DNA from 3 places in the Neobacillus sp. YIM B06451 genome. Region 3 is predicted to be linked to each of the others. Evidence: riboswitches for the same ligand, from Rfam matches in the RefSeq annotation. Region 3 holds a riboswitch; each other region holds the start of a gene.
The links. A riboswitch is a leader RNA that binds a small molecule or an ion and turns the genes downstream of it on or off. The one in region 3 is predicted to bind cyclic di-GMP.
Positions count from the first base shown of each region.

Region 1 (3,963 bases), on a different contig from region 3:
ATTGATATTCGTCCGAAGTATTCGGATACAGCAACAAAGCCGGCGGAACAAATCGTCAGTTATGATGAAATCAATTATTTCCCGGAATCCAAAGAGCCTAATTATACAATGATTGCAGCGATCGACCTCAATCATAATGGTAAAAAAGCCGCTGTCACCACCTACCTTGGAAGCGGGGAACAAATGTATATGTCAAAGGAAAATCTCTATCTAGCGATTGCGAATTGGGCCGAGCATCCGCGGGGTGATTGGTCTCAGATGACGGCACCAGATACAACGATCCATAAGTTTTCGGTCAAAGGGATGGACGTGGAATTCCAGGGGTCGGCATTAGTCCAGGGCACCGTGCTCAATCAGTTTTCAATGGACGAACATGATGGCTATTTCCGTGTCGTGACCACAAAGGGATATGCATGGGATGAAAGCAGGCCATCCTCCAATGCTCTATATATCCTGGATAAAAATCTGAAGCCGGCGGGAAAGCTTGAGTCACTGGCGCGGGGTGAGCGGATTTATTCTGCGAGATTCATGGGCGATCGCATCTATATGGTCACCTTCAAGGAAACGGATCCGCTTTTCGTCATTGAGGCAAGCAATCCAGCAAAGCCAAAAGTGCTCGGGGAACTGAAGATTCCAGGGTTCAGCAACTACCTGCACCCTTATGATGAAAATCATCTGATAGGATTCGGGCATGATACGAAAATAGTGACGGCAAAAGAAGCGGGTGCCCAGCCGATTATCCTGACTGACGGCGTCAAAATTTCGATGTTCGATGTTAGTGACATGAGCAATCCAAAAGAGAAATTCACAGAAGTCATCGGCGGGAGAGGGACGCATTCACTGCTGAATCATGACCATAAAGCACTGCTGTTCAACAAAGATAAGGGTTTGTTTGCCTTCCCGATTTCCGTTTATCAAAACAGCAAGGCAAATGAATACGATCAAATTTTCGAGTCCCAGGGAGCCTATGTATACAATATCGATCCGGAAAAAGGATTCACGCTACAGTCGAAAATTACTCATATGGACAGCGAGAAGCCATCTATTTATGAGGAATACAATACAGAGATCAAGCGGCTCCTGTATATCGGTGATACCCTGTTCGCGCTGTCACCAGAAAAAATCACAAGCCATGATTTGAAATCGTACAGAAACATCGGAACTCTCGGGCTGAGATAATCATGGAATCCACCGGAAACCAAAGGGACGGTTCCGGTGGATTCTGAAACATGACCAGCATCCAAGCAGGAAGCACGGAACTTTTCTAATTTCCATTGCTATACTAATGCTTGGGGTGGAAGGAGTTTGCTTTTTTTAAACTGGTAAATGGGTTTTGTCAGAGCCCTACAAGTTCATGATTTTCTTTGAAATGAAAACCCGGCCATTAAGACCGGGTTTATTTGTTTTCTCTCAAAAATAAAAGCTAATCAGGGATATGGTTCAAGATGGATTATTTTGACGGGGAATTCTCAACACAATCGAAGATTCAGTCCAATCCTCTACAAGACATGGTCCAAATGAACGGGTTTTGGATTCCGAAGAATATGCTGAAATAGAGAGCCCGCGAAGACCACCCCGCGCATAGGAAGGAAGGTAAAAGCTATATACCATGATATTACGAAGAATAATGAAACGAAAGGGAGATGTTAAAAACGATTCCTGCAGGCTAAGGGTCTTATATCAGAATAACTGTAACCAGAAGTCTGATAACATTGGATACTTTTTAAGAATTTTGTTAAAAGGAGAGCTACTATGAGATTGACTTAAACAGTTCAATTATAAGTATAGATTACCCTTTTTATATTTGTACTATTATCCAACATTATAGGGAGTTTTTTTGAATCTTAGGTCCTTTTAACCGTATTGTGGAATTATTTTCTAAAAAAATATTGCCAAATAGGTAGTTTTACTTATATAATTATTTTGGAAAATATAACCTTTGAAAATAGCATATAAACGAAAAGGCAAACCACTTGAAAAATTGGGACGCAAAGCTTTAGGGGCTAAAGTCAGAAATGATTATGCCAGCCAGCTACCGAAATCTAAACAAAGACATTCGGTAGCTGAATGTCTATTTTTTATTTTCCGAATAACAATTATGGGGGTTCATCATGAAAAAAAGAAGTTTGGTATTTTTGGTAGTAATCTCTTTCGTTTTTGGGACACTCTTTTCTTCAAACGTAACAGAAGCCGCAAGCGAATCGATTTCTTCACTACAGAAACAAATTAAATCCTTACAAACTACAGTAGCATCCCAGAAAAAACAAATAGCAACAAAAGATAAACAAATCAGTGATTTAAAAAAACAGGTTGCTGCCAAATCTAAGGAAGCTGATTCCTACAAAAGTTATGCCGTAACACCTCTAAAAACTAAAATCGCTTATAAGGGAAATATTCAAAGTGGTAATTTTCAAACTGCAGGAGTTTCTGTACCAAGAGTGCTAGCTTATAAAGGAATTATGTATGCGCCTGTAAATGCAGTTGGTGATCTATTAGGTGACAAAGCATTCTACAATAAGACGGTGGATACAGTTTTCTTTGGGACAAATCTAAATGGAAGTTACATGTCTGATATTTTAAAACCTTATTATGCAACTTCTACTGTAAATACTAATAAAACTATGCAGATTGCTGGAAAAACTTATACAAAGGGATATAGTATGGAATTCTATTATTCCGACGGGGCGGATAAATACTCATTAAATTTAGATGGTAAATATTCGAAAATAACCGGCTTAATAGGTATTGATGATAATTCAAGAAACAACTACGATACTAATATAGAAATTGTTGGAGACGGAGAAGTTCTTGCTTCTGTTAAACTTACACAGGGTGGACTACCAAGTAACGTAGATGTAGATATAGCTGGTGTTAAGAAATTGGAAGTAGTAAAAGCAGATAATAAAAGCGGTTGGATAACAATAGATCTCGCTAATGTAGTTATTAAGTAATTGCCAACCAAACTTTTATGAAGAGGCTGTTTCAAAAGGTTACTTTTGGGGCAGCCTCTTAGTTGAACCCGCCTGAATTTTACATTCGGGCGGGTTCGTTTTTTCTATCAACCTCGGGTTTCTAGTGCAGGGGGGATGGTGAATGGCGGGTATTTGCTGTCTTACTGCCAAAGGAGGGCATGGGGTATGGTCCGATTTTTCCTAAAAAGGGAAGTTGGATAGGAAGGGAAAATATTTTTAAAAAATTCAAAATGTTTTTCTGTTTTCATCTATAATAGAGTTGCGCTTGGGTTTTCTTCTTCCTAAAATGGCTAGTAAATGGGAGTCGAGGATTTGAAGATGTATCTAAAACATAGAGGGATAGGGGAATTGATTTGAAAAGGTGTTTGCTTATTTTAATCATTCTTTTTTTACAAGGCTGCAGTGAGAGCGGGAAGGTTTCGGATAAAGGGGAAGGGAACAATCCGATTAGCACGAATGAGGCTCTTGAAACCGAGGAGACGGATAATGCAGGGAGTATTACTGTCGCCGCAAGCGTCTATCACTGGCAGGGAAACTATGATACTGGTTTTGCTGTTAATGAGAATATCAATTTAGATAACGATGAGTTTGTTGAAACAGTGGAAATTTCGGGCGGAAAGCCGGAAGGGGATTCAACAGTTCCGGATGATTTTTACATAAGAATAACGGATACCAATAAGAACACTGTTTTGCCCCATATCTCTGAAAGCGGTTCACCACATGTATTTTCCATGGATATGAACAAAGATGGATACTATGAATTTATTATCAGTGACAGTTACAGAGGCCCTGCCACCTCTGAAGTTTACACGTATAACGGGGAAGAAATCATACTAATCGCACATTCAATTACTGGAGACATCAAGTCTGTTGAAAATGACAAAGTCCTTTTATCTACCGGGGTGGAGCTTTCGTTCAATGGCAAAAACGTGGTTAATCAAAAAGGAGCGGCTGTGGGAAAGAGTTTGTACGCTTCGGAAGAGGATGATGT
Region 1 covers NZ_JAVFKJ010000002.1:254,877-258,839, reverse strand. The annotation lists gene RB160_RS05750 (beta-propeller domain-containing protein) at 1-1,179, shown strand, start outside; cyclic di-GMP riboswitch class I at 1,954-2,040, shown strand; gene RB160_RS05745 (NPCBM/NEW2 domain-containing protein) at 2,112-2,951, shown strand; gene RB160_RS05740 (hypothetical protein) at 3,326-3,963, shown strand, end outside.
Region 1: it holds a riboswitch for cyclic di-GMP, as region 3 does, so the genes downstream of both, RB160_RS05745 (NPCBM/NEW2 domain-containing protein) here and fliM (flagellar motor switch protein FliM) in region 3, are expected to answer to the same signal.

Region 2 (3,963 bases), on a different contig from region 3:
GGTTCAGCGAAGGATACAGCCGCAGCGGATCTTCCATACGCGCTTGCTGTGCTAGCGAAAGGTGCCGCAATCAAGGATGGCAAAATAACGCAAAAGGGCGTCATGCGCCTCGATTCAGCTGGAAACTTCAATCCAAACGGAACTTTGATCAAGGCTGAACTCGCCTACACGCTTGTCCAGGCTCTCGGATTACAGCAAATGGCGCTCGACCACACTGGTGATGTTACCGTTCTATACAACAATGACCGGATCAAGCTTAAAGACAATGCATCAATTCCGGCAGAGCTAAAGGGATATGTACAGGTGGCGCTTGATTTGAATATCCTAAATGCAGCATTTAGCGTAAAACAGGGGCCTTATGACCTGTTACCGACTGTCGAAGCAGTTTTCGAACCTGGCAAAAAGGTAACCCGCGCCGACTACGCAGTTGCGTCATCACGCTGGTTCCAAGCATGGTTCCAATAAGGCACACCTAAACAAAAAGAGGAGCACTTCGCTCCTCTTTTTCATGTAAAGATCTTTTTTTAGGATTTAACAAAGGGTGCCAAGAGTGGCAATTATTCAAGAAAGCATGCGCCGTCTCTATTGCTTCACTAGAAAAATGGCTCATGCCACACTAAAGAAAAGAGACAGTAGGTACTTAAGAGCTAGGCCAAGCGCTTTTTGGAAAAATAGGCATTAAGGAGGATTTTCTTCTCCATGTCCATAGGAGTATACTGGTCTCCATTATGTAAAAAGGGGCGGAAATGTTGCTGGAAAACTATAAAGAGATACTGACTCCGCTTCTCCTCAAGTCCGGGAGCAAGGCACAAATCAAGCTGGAAGGGCACCATCCCGAATCCAGGCTTGCAGGCGGAAAATACTCATTATCAACTCATACCATCACGCTATATATTGAAGAAATTAAGGAGCAGTGCATCCAGATATTTGGATCAATCGCGAACCTGGATCTTTATATTGCAGTTGTTTTCGCCCATGAACTTGGGCATGCGGAAGATAGGGCACTTGGGATATTGGCGGAACGGCTTGAAATGGCAACAACTGAAACCGAGCGGGCACGGCTGTCATTTTTAATCGAAAAAAGGGCCTGGAACTACGCTGAGAGGCTCCTTCAAGGGACAGATCGGAAGTTTACGAAAAAAATCATCTTCCAATCGCTGCGCCATTATTATGAACAAATCGAGCTGCAGCACGGAGCTTGAATTTTTCAAGCGGAAGGCATAGGCTATTCCTATCTGGTTGTACGGTGAAAGGAAGGATAGGCATGGCTGTTTCAAAAACAAATGCAATGCGGCTGCTCGATTCGAAAAAAGCCGAGTACGCCATGTTGTCATATGAAGTAAGCGATGGCAAGGTAGACGGCGTGTCGGTTGCGGAGAAAATCGGCAAGCCGAAGGAAATGGTTTTCAAAACGCTCGTCACCCAGGGCGCATCAAAGAATATTTATGTTTTCGTCATTCCGGTTGAGGCTGAACTTGACATGAAAAAGGCTGCAAAGGCCGCCGGGGAAAAGAAAGTAGAAATGGTCCCCGTAAAGGATATTCAAAAACTGACCGGCTATATCCGGGGCGGCTGTTCGCCAATCGGGATGAAAAAGCTATACAAGACATTTATTGACAGCAGCGCGGAACATCTGGACTGGATGATTGTCAGCGGGGGGAAGATTGGAGTCCAAATTGAACTCCCGCCCGAAATTTTAATAGATGTTATAGATGCCGAGATAGCGGACCTATCTGGGCAGGGGTAAAAAGGCGCATGACAAAATGCGTCTTTTTTCTATGAAAATCCCATTTTTACTTCAAAGCAGAGCATATGAGAGCGAGGTTTGCTTTTTGTTCACAATTTTGTCAAATTTGTATCCCCTGATTTTTTCTCCTTCGACAATTTCCATTTAATTTCCACAGATTATTCCTATATCCGCCCCGAGATTTGACTAACGGTTTGTGTTTAATTTGGGTGGTTTGGCGATTTATAATCTAGCTATCGTGTTGGAAAAGCCATGGAAATCACCAAAGGGAAGCGAAGAAGGAACGCCTTTATGTGGACACTTGGGCGATCCGGAGCTAGTAGTGTAACCGGCCCTCTAAAAAATCATCTTTTGGAGGAAAAACAGTGAAGAAGAACAGCATCGCGAAAAAATGGGGTTCAACACTTTTGGCAACAACGTTAATCATGAACGCAAGCCCAATGGCGCTTGCCGCTCCCGCCGCACAACCAAATGAGAAAACCTTCACAACTGGCAGGACGGAAATGAATAAAATGACAGGGACAATCAATCTGAATCCAATTCCTGCTCGGAAGGATAATGGAAACACAGTTCTATTAAGCGGAACAGTAGTCATTGATGGGCCAAAGCTAGAGCTTAAAGTGAATGATAAAAATGTAAACGCCAAGATTACAAAAATCGGTGATACCGTATGGACTTTTGAATATGTCCATACACTCAAACCGGAAAATGTAGAAGACAAGAAAGACGAGCTAATTATCATTGGTGCTTATACAGTTTACCCAAATGGCAAAACAGCAGGACAAATTCATACAAATGCGGAACCGGCAAAAGTCACGGTAGACTTAACTCCGCCGAATATTTCTTTCAATGACTATAACACTGATTGGACAAACCAAAGCATTACTGTATTTGCCTCGATGAATGAACCAGGCACACTGAATCCAAAAAGCCATACCTTTGATGAAAATGGCAGCTTCACTTTCATTGCCACTGATTTAGCGGGAAATGTTAATGAGAAAACTGTTGCAATTTCCAACATTGATAAGGTAGCTCCTACTGCGGAGGTAGAATATTCAACGACATCGCCAATCAATACAGATGTAGTGGCCACTATCGTAGCAAGTGAAACCGTAACGTATAAGAACATTGATCAACTCCCTGATTATGTAGAATTTGATAAGGAAGCTAAGACCTTTGCTTTCTCTGAAAATGGGAGCTTTGAATTAAAGTTTATTGATAGAGCCGGAAATCCAGGTTCTGTCCTGGTTAAAGTGGAAAATATCGATAAGGAAGCCCCGGTCGGTTCACTCACCTACTCTACTAATGAATGGACCAACCAAGATGTAACGGCAACGCTGAAATTCACTAAGCCAGTTAAAGAGATTAATGGTTTACCGAACAATGTCTCTTTTAATCAAGTAGATAAGTTAACTTACGCACTTACTTTTACAGAAAACCAGGAAGTAAATCTCAATTTTAAGGATGAAGCAGGAAATACCGGCGATGTGAAAGTTAACGTCTCAAATATCGACAAAGTGGCTCCAACCGCGATAGTAAGCTATTCAAATGAAGACCTTACAAACCAGGATGTCGTTGTAACAATTGAACCAAGTGAGGAAGTAACAATCCTTAACAAAGAGGGTTCCTTAAGCAAAACGTTTACAGAAAATGGCGAGTATGAATTCCTTTTTGTGGATAGGGCTGGGAACACGGGTACAGCTAAAGTTATCGTAAGTAACATTGACAAAATTGCTCCGATAATTACAATCAGTGATTTTTCGACTGAATGGACGAACCAGGATATAACTGTAACTGCGAGCATGAATGAAAAAGGGACGCTAAACGTGGAAGGCTATACTTTCAAAGAAAATGGCAGCTTTGAGTTTGTCGCGACCGACCTTGCCGGGAATGTTACAAGGCACACTGTCCAAATCACAAACATTGATAAAGACGCTCCTGTAATCACTGCATTACCCTACAATTCAGACTGGACAAACCAGGACATAACGGTAGAAGTTTCAGTGGATGAAGGCAGCCTTAACAAACAGAGCCATACGTTCACTGAAAACGGCAGTTTCACATTCATTGCCACAGACCGTGCCGGAAATATTACAGAGAAAACAGTAACCATTGAAAACATTGATAAGGTTGCTCCTGAAATAATAGTTGAAGATTATGTTGCTAGTCCAACAAACAAGGACATTACCGTAAACGTCAGCATGAATGAGCCTGGC
Region 2 covers NZ_JAVFKJ010000015.1:81,209-85,171, forward strand. The annotation lists gene RB160_RS19795 (S8 family serine peptidase) at 1-465, shown strand, start outside; gene RB160_RS19800 (hypothetical protein) at 747-1,202, shown strand; gene ybaK (Cys-tRNA(Pro) deacylase) at 1,265-1,747, shown strand; cyclic di-GMP riboswitch class II at 2,007-2,090, shown strand; gene RB160_RS19810 (Ig-like domain-containing protein) at 2,113-3,963, shown strand, end outside.
Region 2: it holds a riboswitch for cyclic di-GMP, as region 3 does, so the genes downstream of both, RB160_RS19810 (Ig-like domain-containing protein) here and fliM (flagellar motor switch protein FliM) in region 3, are expected to answer to the same signal.

Region 3 (3,963 bases):
CTCGGCCCATCAGTTGCAGCCAGTTATCGCTGGCGATGTCCCTGTCCTCAGGGCTAACCACTTCGAGCAGGACTTTAAGCAATTTTTTCAATCCGCCCTGCAGCAGCAATCCGCAACGGAAGGAAAGGATGGAATGAAACCGGCTGTCAGTTTCCAAAGGTTTGTGGATGGAACTGAAGCAATTATAAAACTTTCACCTGAGCATCTTGGGGATGTTGAAGTAAAGGTGAAAATCCAGGATGGACAGGTTAAAGCGGAATTTCTGGCCACCACCCTTCAAGGGAAAGACCTACTCGAAACCCAGATGCATACGTTGCGTTCCGCCCTCGAAGTCCAAGGGCTTCAAGTTGGAAAGATTGATATTACGTTCCAATCAAGCAACAACTTCATGGGAGCCTTCTCCCAAAGAGGAGATGCAAATCCGAGGCAGGGAAATCAGGAATCGAGAAAGCGTGGGGACGAAAAAATTCCCGCTGAAGAAAAGTACCAGGATTACGGAATCGAAACAGCAACTCATTCGCAAATAAATACCACAGCCTAAGGGAGGGAAAAGCTTGTCATCAATTCAATCAATAAACTCCTATTCAACGGCCACAATCGGAAACACAAATAAACAGGAGCTTGGAAAAGAGGCATTCCTGAAAATATTGGTTACCCAGCTCCAGCAGCAAGACCCGACCCAGCCGCAGAAAGACGGCGAGTTCATTGGGCAAATGGCCCAGCTAAGCGTTCTCGAACAGCTTTCAAATTTAAACAAGTCGCTTACAGCCTATTTGGAATCATCAAATAACATTAGCCAATATTCATACGTCATGGGAAATAAGGTAACCTGGACAAACCCGGAAACAAACGCGCAGGAAAGCGGAGTTGTCACAGGAGTTCACTATAGAGACAATCTTGTCTATTTCAAAGTCGGCGATCAGGAAATTCTGTCTAGTGCCATCACTTCCATGGAATTGGAAAAATAACAGGAGGAACAAAATATGCTACGTTCACTAAACTCGGGAGTTTCAGGGCTCAAAGCCTTCCAAACTAAGCTGGATGTCATTGGTAATAACATCGCGAACGTCAATACAGTCGGTTTCAAAAAAAGCAGGGTCGTATTCGAGGACATTTTTAGCCAGACGGTCAAGGGTGCAAGCGCACCAACCGCTACACCGCAATCTGGGGGTACAAACCCAATCCAGGTAGGACTTGGAACAAAGGTAGCGAGCATCGACACGGTTTCCACTCCCGGAAGCCCATCGACAACGAACGTTGGGACCGATTTATATATTGATGGCGACGGTTTCTTCCAGGTAAGGGATGCATCAGGCAAGCCTTACTTAACAAGGGCCGGAAACTTTATGCTTGATCAAAACAGGCAGCTTGTTAATCCAAATGGGATGCTCGTTTTGAATGAGTTGAACAGTCCTATTACAATTAATGCGACCGATGTTTCATTTTCAATTAGCAAGGACGGATCGATTGTCGGGGTGGACGCAAACGGGGTGGCCACAACGTATCCAAGTAAAATAAAATTGGTGAAAGTAGATAATCCTGGTGGATTGAGTAAAGTCGGCGGCTCGTTATATTCTGAAACTCCAAATGCCAAGATAAACACCACCGCACCTAGAACAGCACAAATCATCTCCGGCGCACTCGAAATGTCCAACGTCGACCTTTCCGAGGAAATGACAGATATGATTACCGCTCAGCGCGGATTCCAGGCAAATGCAAAAATCATTACAGTTTCCGATTCCGTTTTAGAAGAATTGGTAAATCTGAAGCGTTAATAGTGAATATATGTAAAAAGGTGGATACCTCGAAGCAGGTATCCACCTTTTTTGTGAGAATATACTCAAAAATCGTCAAAAATATGTATATAATTCGATGCATTTCGTGTTTTTATGACCGTTTTTTTAAAAACTCCATTGAAAAATTTTTTACCAGGTGTTATATTTCAGTTAAATTGCAATAAAAAAAGTTGGAAAAAATTCTAAAAAATTCTTAAAAAGTTCAAAAAAAATTCGAAAATAGCAAACCTGGGGAAACCCAGCGACGCAAAACTACAGGGGCTAAATTGTTAAATAACAGTATGCTAGCCAGTTGCCGAAATTAGGTTAGTCCTGAAAATTAGAAGGGCGAAGCTATTCTTCGGGATAGCCTTGCTCTTTTTTGATGCTAAAATTTGCTTTTTTGAAGTTAGGAGGTTGATTAAGTGGGGGTTAGAATTTCCCAGTCGCACGAAAGCGCCAACTTGGATGAAACAGCAGCCATTAAAGTCTACGATTTTAAAAAGGCTTTGCGCCTGTCGATGGAACAGGTAAGAATTTTAACAAGAATTCACGAAAACTTTGCCTACCAGCTTGCATCTTTCATATCCGCTGAGCTCCGTTCCATCGTACAGGTTGAAGTGGGGTCCGTTGAGCAAATGCTTTATGAGGAATTTATTAACGAACTGCCGGACTCAACAATCTTGAGTGTGTTTGAAGCGAAGGAACAGGAAATCCGCATGGTCCTTGATATGAATCCGGAAATGGCATACGGAATAATTGATCGGCTATTGGGGGGAAAGGGAGCGCTTAAGGAAATTGAAAGAGCTGCCTTGACTCCAATTGAAACGAATGTTTTGAAGCATCTTTTGGAAGGGGTTGTCAAAACCCTCCAAAAAGCATGGAACGATATCATCACCTTGCAGCTTAGATTATTGAATCTCGAAACGAACCCGCAATTTTTACAATTGGCAATACCTACGGAGACGGTTATTGTGGTCGATTTTCAAATAACGATTGGAAACAGGATTGAATCGATGCGGCTTTGCATTCCATACATATTGCTGGAGCCGTTTATCCCCAAATTGTCGTCCCATAACTGGTATGGACACAACAAATGGGTGAAAAGCAAGGAAGAGAGCGAGTTTTTACAGGAACGGATCGAGCATCTGGCCGTGCCGCTCATTGTTGAATTGGGGCGTGCGACCATTACGATGGAAGAGCTTTTGGGACTCTCGGAAAATGACGTTATCCAGCTGAACCAGCCAGTCGATGAGCCCCTCCATGTAAAGGTGAATGAGGAAACGAAATTCCTAGCTCACCCTGGGACAAGGAAATCACGTGTCGCTGCGAAAATTGAGAAGGTGATAGAAGGAGATACGGAAAATGGAAAACGGGAAACTGACACAAGATGAAATAGATGCCCTTTTGGGAGAGACGAGCGGGGAAGTGTTCCAGTTTAGCGAGCTGGAACCCGATGTCGTTGGACGGGCTTATGACGACAGCATGAATATGGAACTTCTTCTCGATATCCCGCTCGAAGTAGTCGTCGAATTGGGAAGGACAAAGAAAAAAATAAGTGAAGTGCTTGAGCTGACAAGCGGCTCGATTGTTGAGCTTGAAAAAATGGCAGGCGAGCCGGTGGACGTTTATGTAAACAATAAATTGATCGCGATCGGCGAGGTTGTCGTCATTGATGAACACTTCGGGGTACGAATCAAGGAAATCATGCGCTCACCCTTAAAAGAAGTTGGCAAAAGATGATTGGTGCACTTGAGGAAAAGCTGGCACAGCTCAAGCGGTTTGGCGCCGTTTCGGACAAGTTGCTGGAAGCCCTTATAAACGGCAAAAATGAAGAAGTTGATTCCCTTCTTGAAGAAAGGGATGCCTGCATTTCCGCGATCGGCCGGTTGGATACAGAAGCTGGTGCGGCACTTAGTGATGACCGTATCGAAGCACTCCTTGCTGAATTGGCGGCAAAGGAAAAGGAATTGGATAAAAGATTTAAAGAAACGTTGCAAAAGATGACCAAAAGCATCCAAAATGTCAGGCGGGAGCAATATGTTACGCAGCAATACGATGATTGGATGCCGGTAACCGAAGGCTATTTTTACGATAAAAAAAGTTGAGGGAGGCACTACTTTGTTAAATCCAAGCGAGATTTACCAACGGAACCAGGTAACAACCGCCAGGGCGGAGGAATTGACAC
Region 3 covers NZ_JAVFKJ010000004.1:275,515-279,477, forward strand. The annotation lists gene RB160_RS11050 (flagellar hook-length control protein FliK) at 1-541, shown strand, start outside; gene RB160_RS11055 (flagellar hook capping FlgD N-terminal domain-containing protein) at 555-968, shown strand; gene RB160_RS11060 (flagellar hook-basal body complex protein) at 984-1,775, shown strand; cyclic di-GMP riboswitch class I at 2,008-2,096, shown strand; gene fliM (flagellar motor switch protein FliM) at 2,201-3,169, shown strand; gene fliN (flagellar motor switch protein FliN) at 3,141-3,518, shown strand; gene fliT (flagellar protein FliT) at 3,515-3,883, shown strand; gene fliS (flagellar export chaperone FliS) at 3,897-3,963, shown strand, end outside.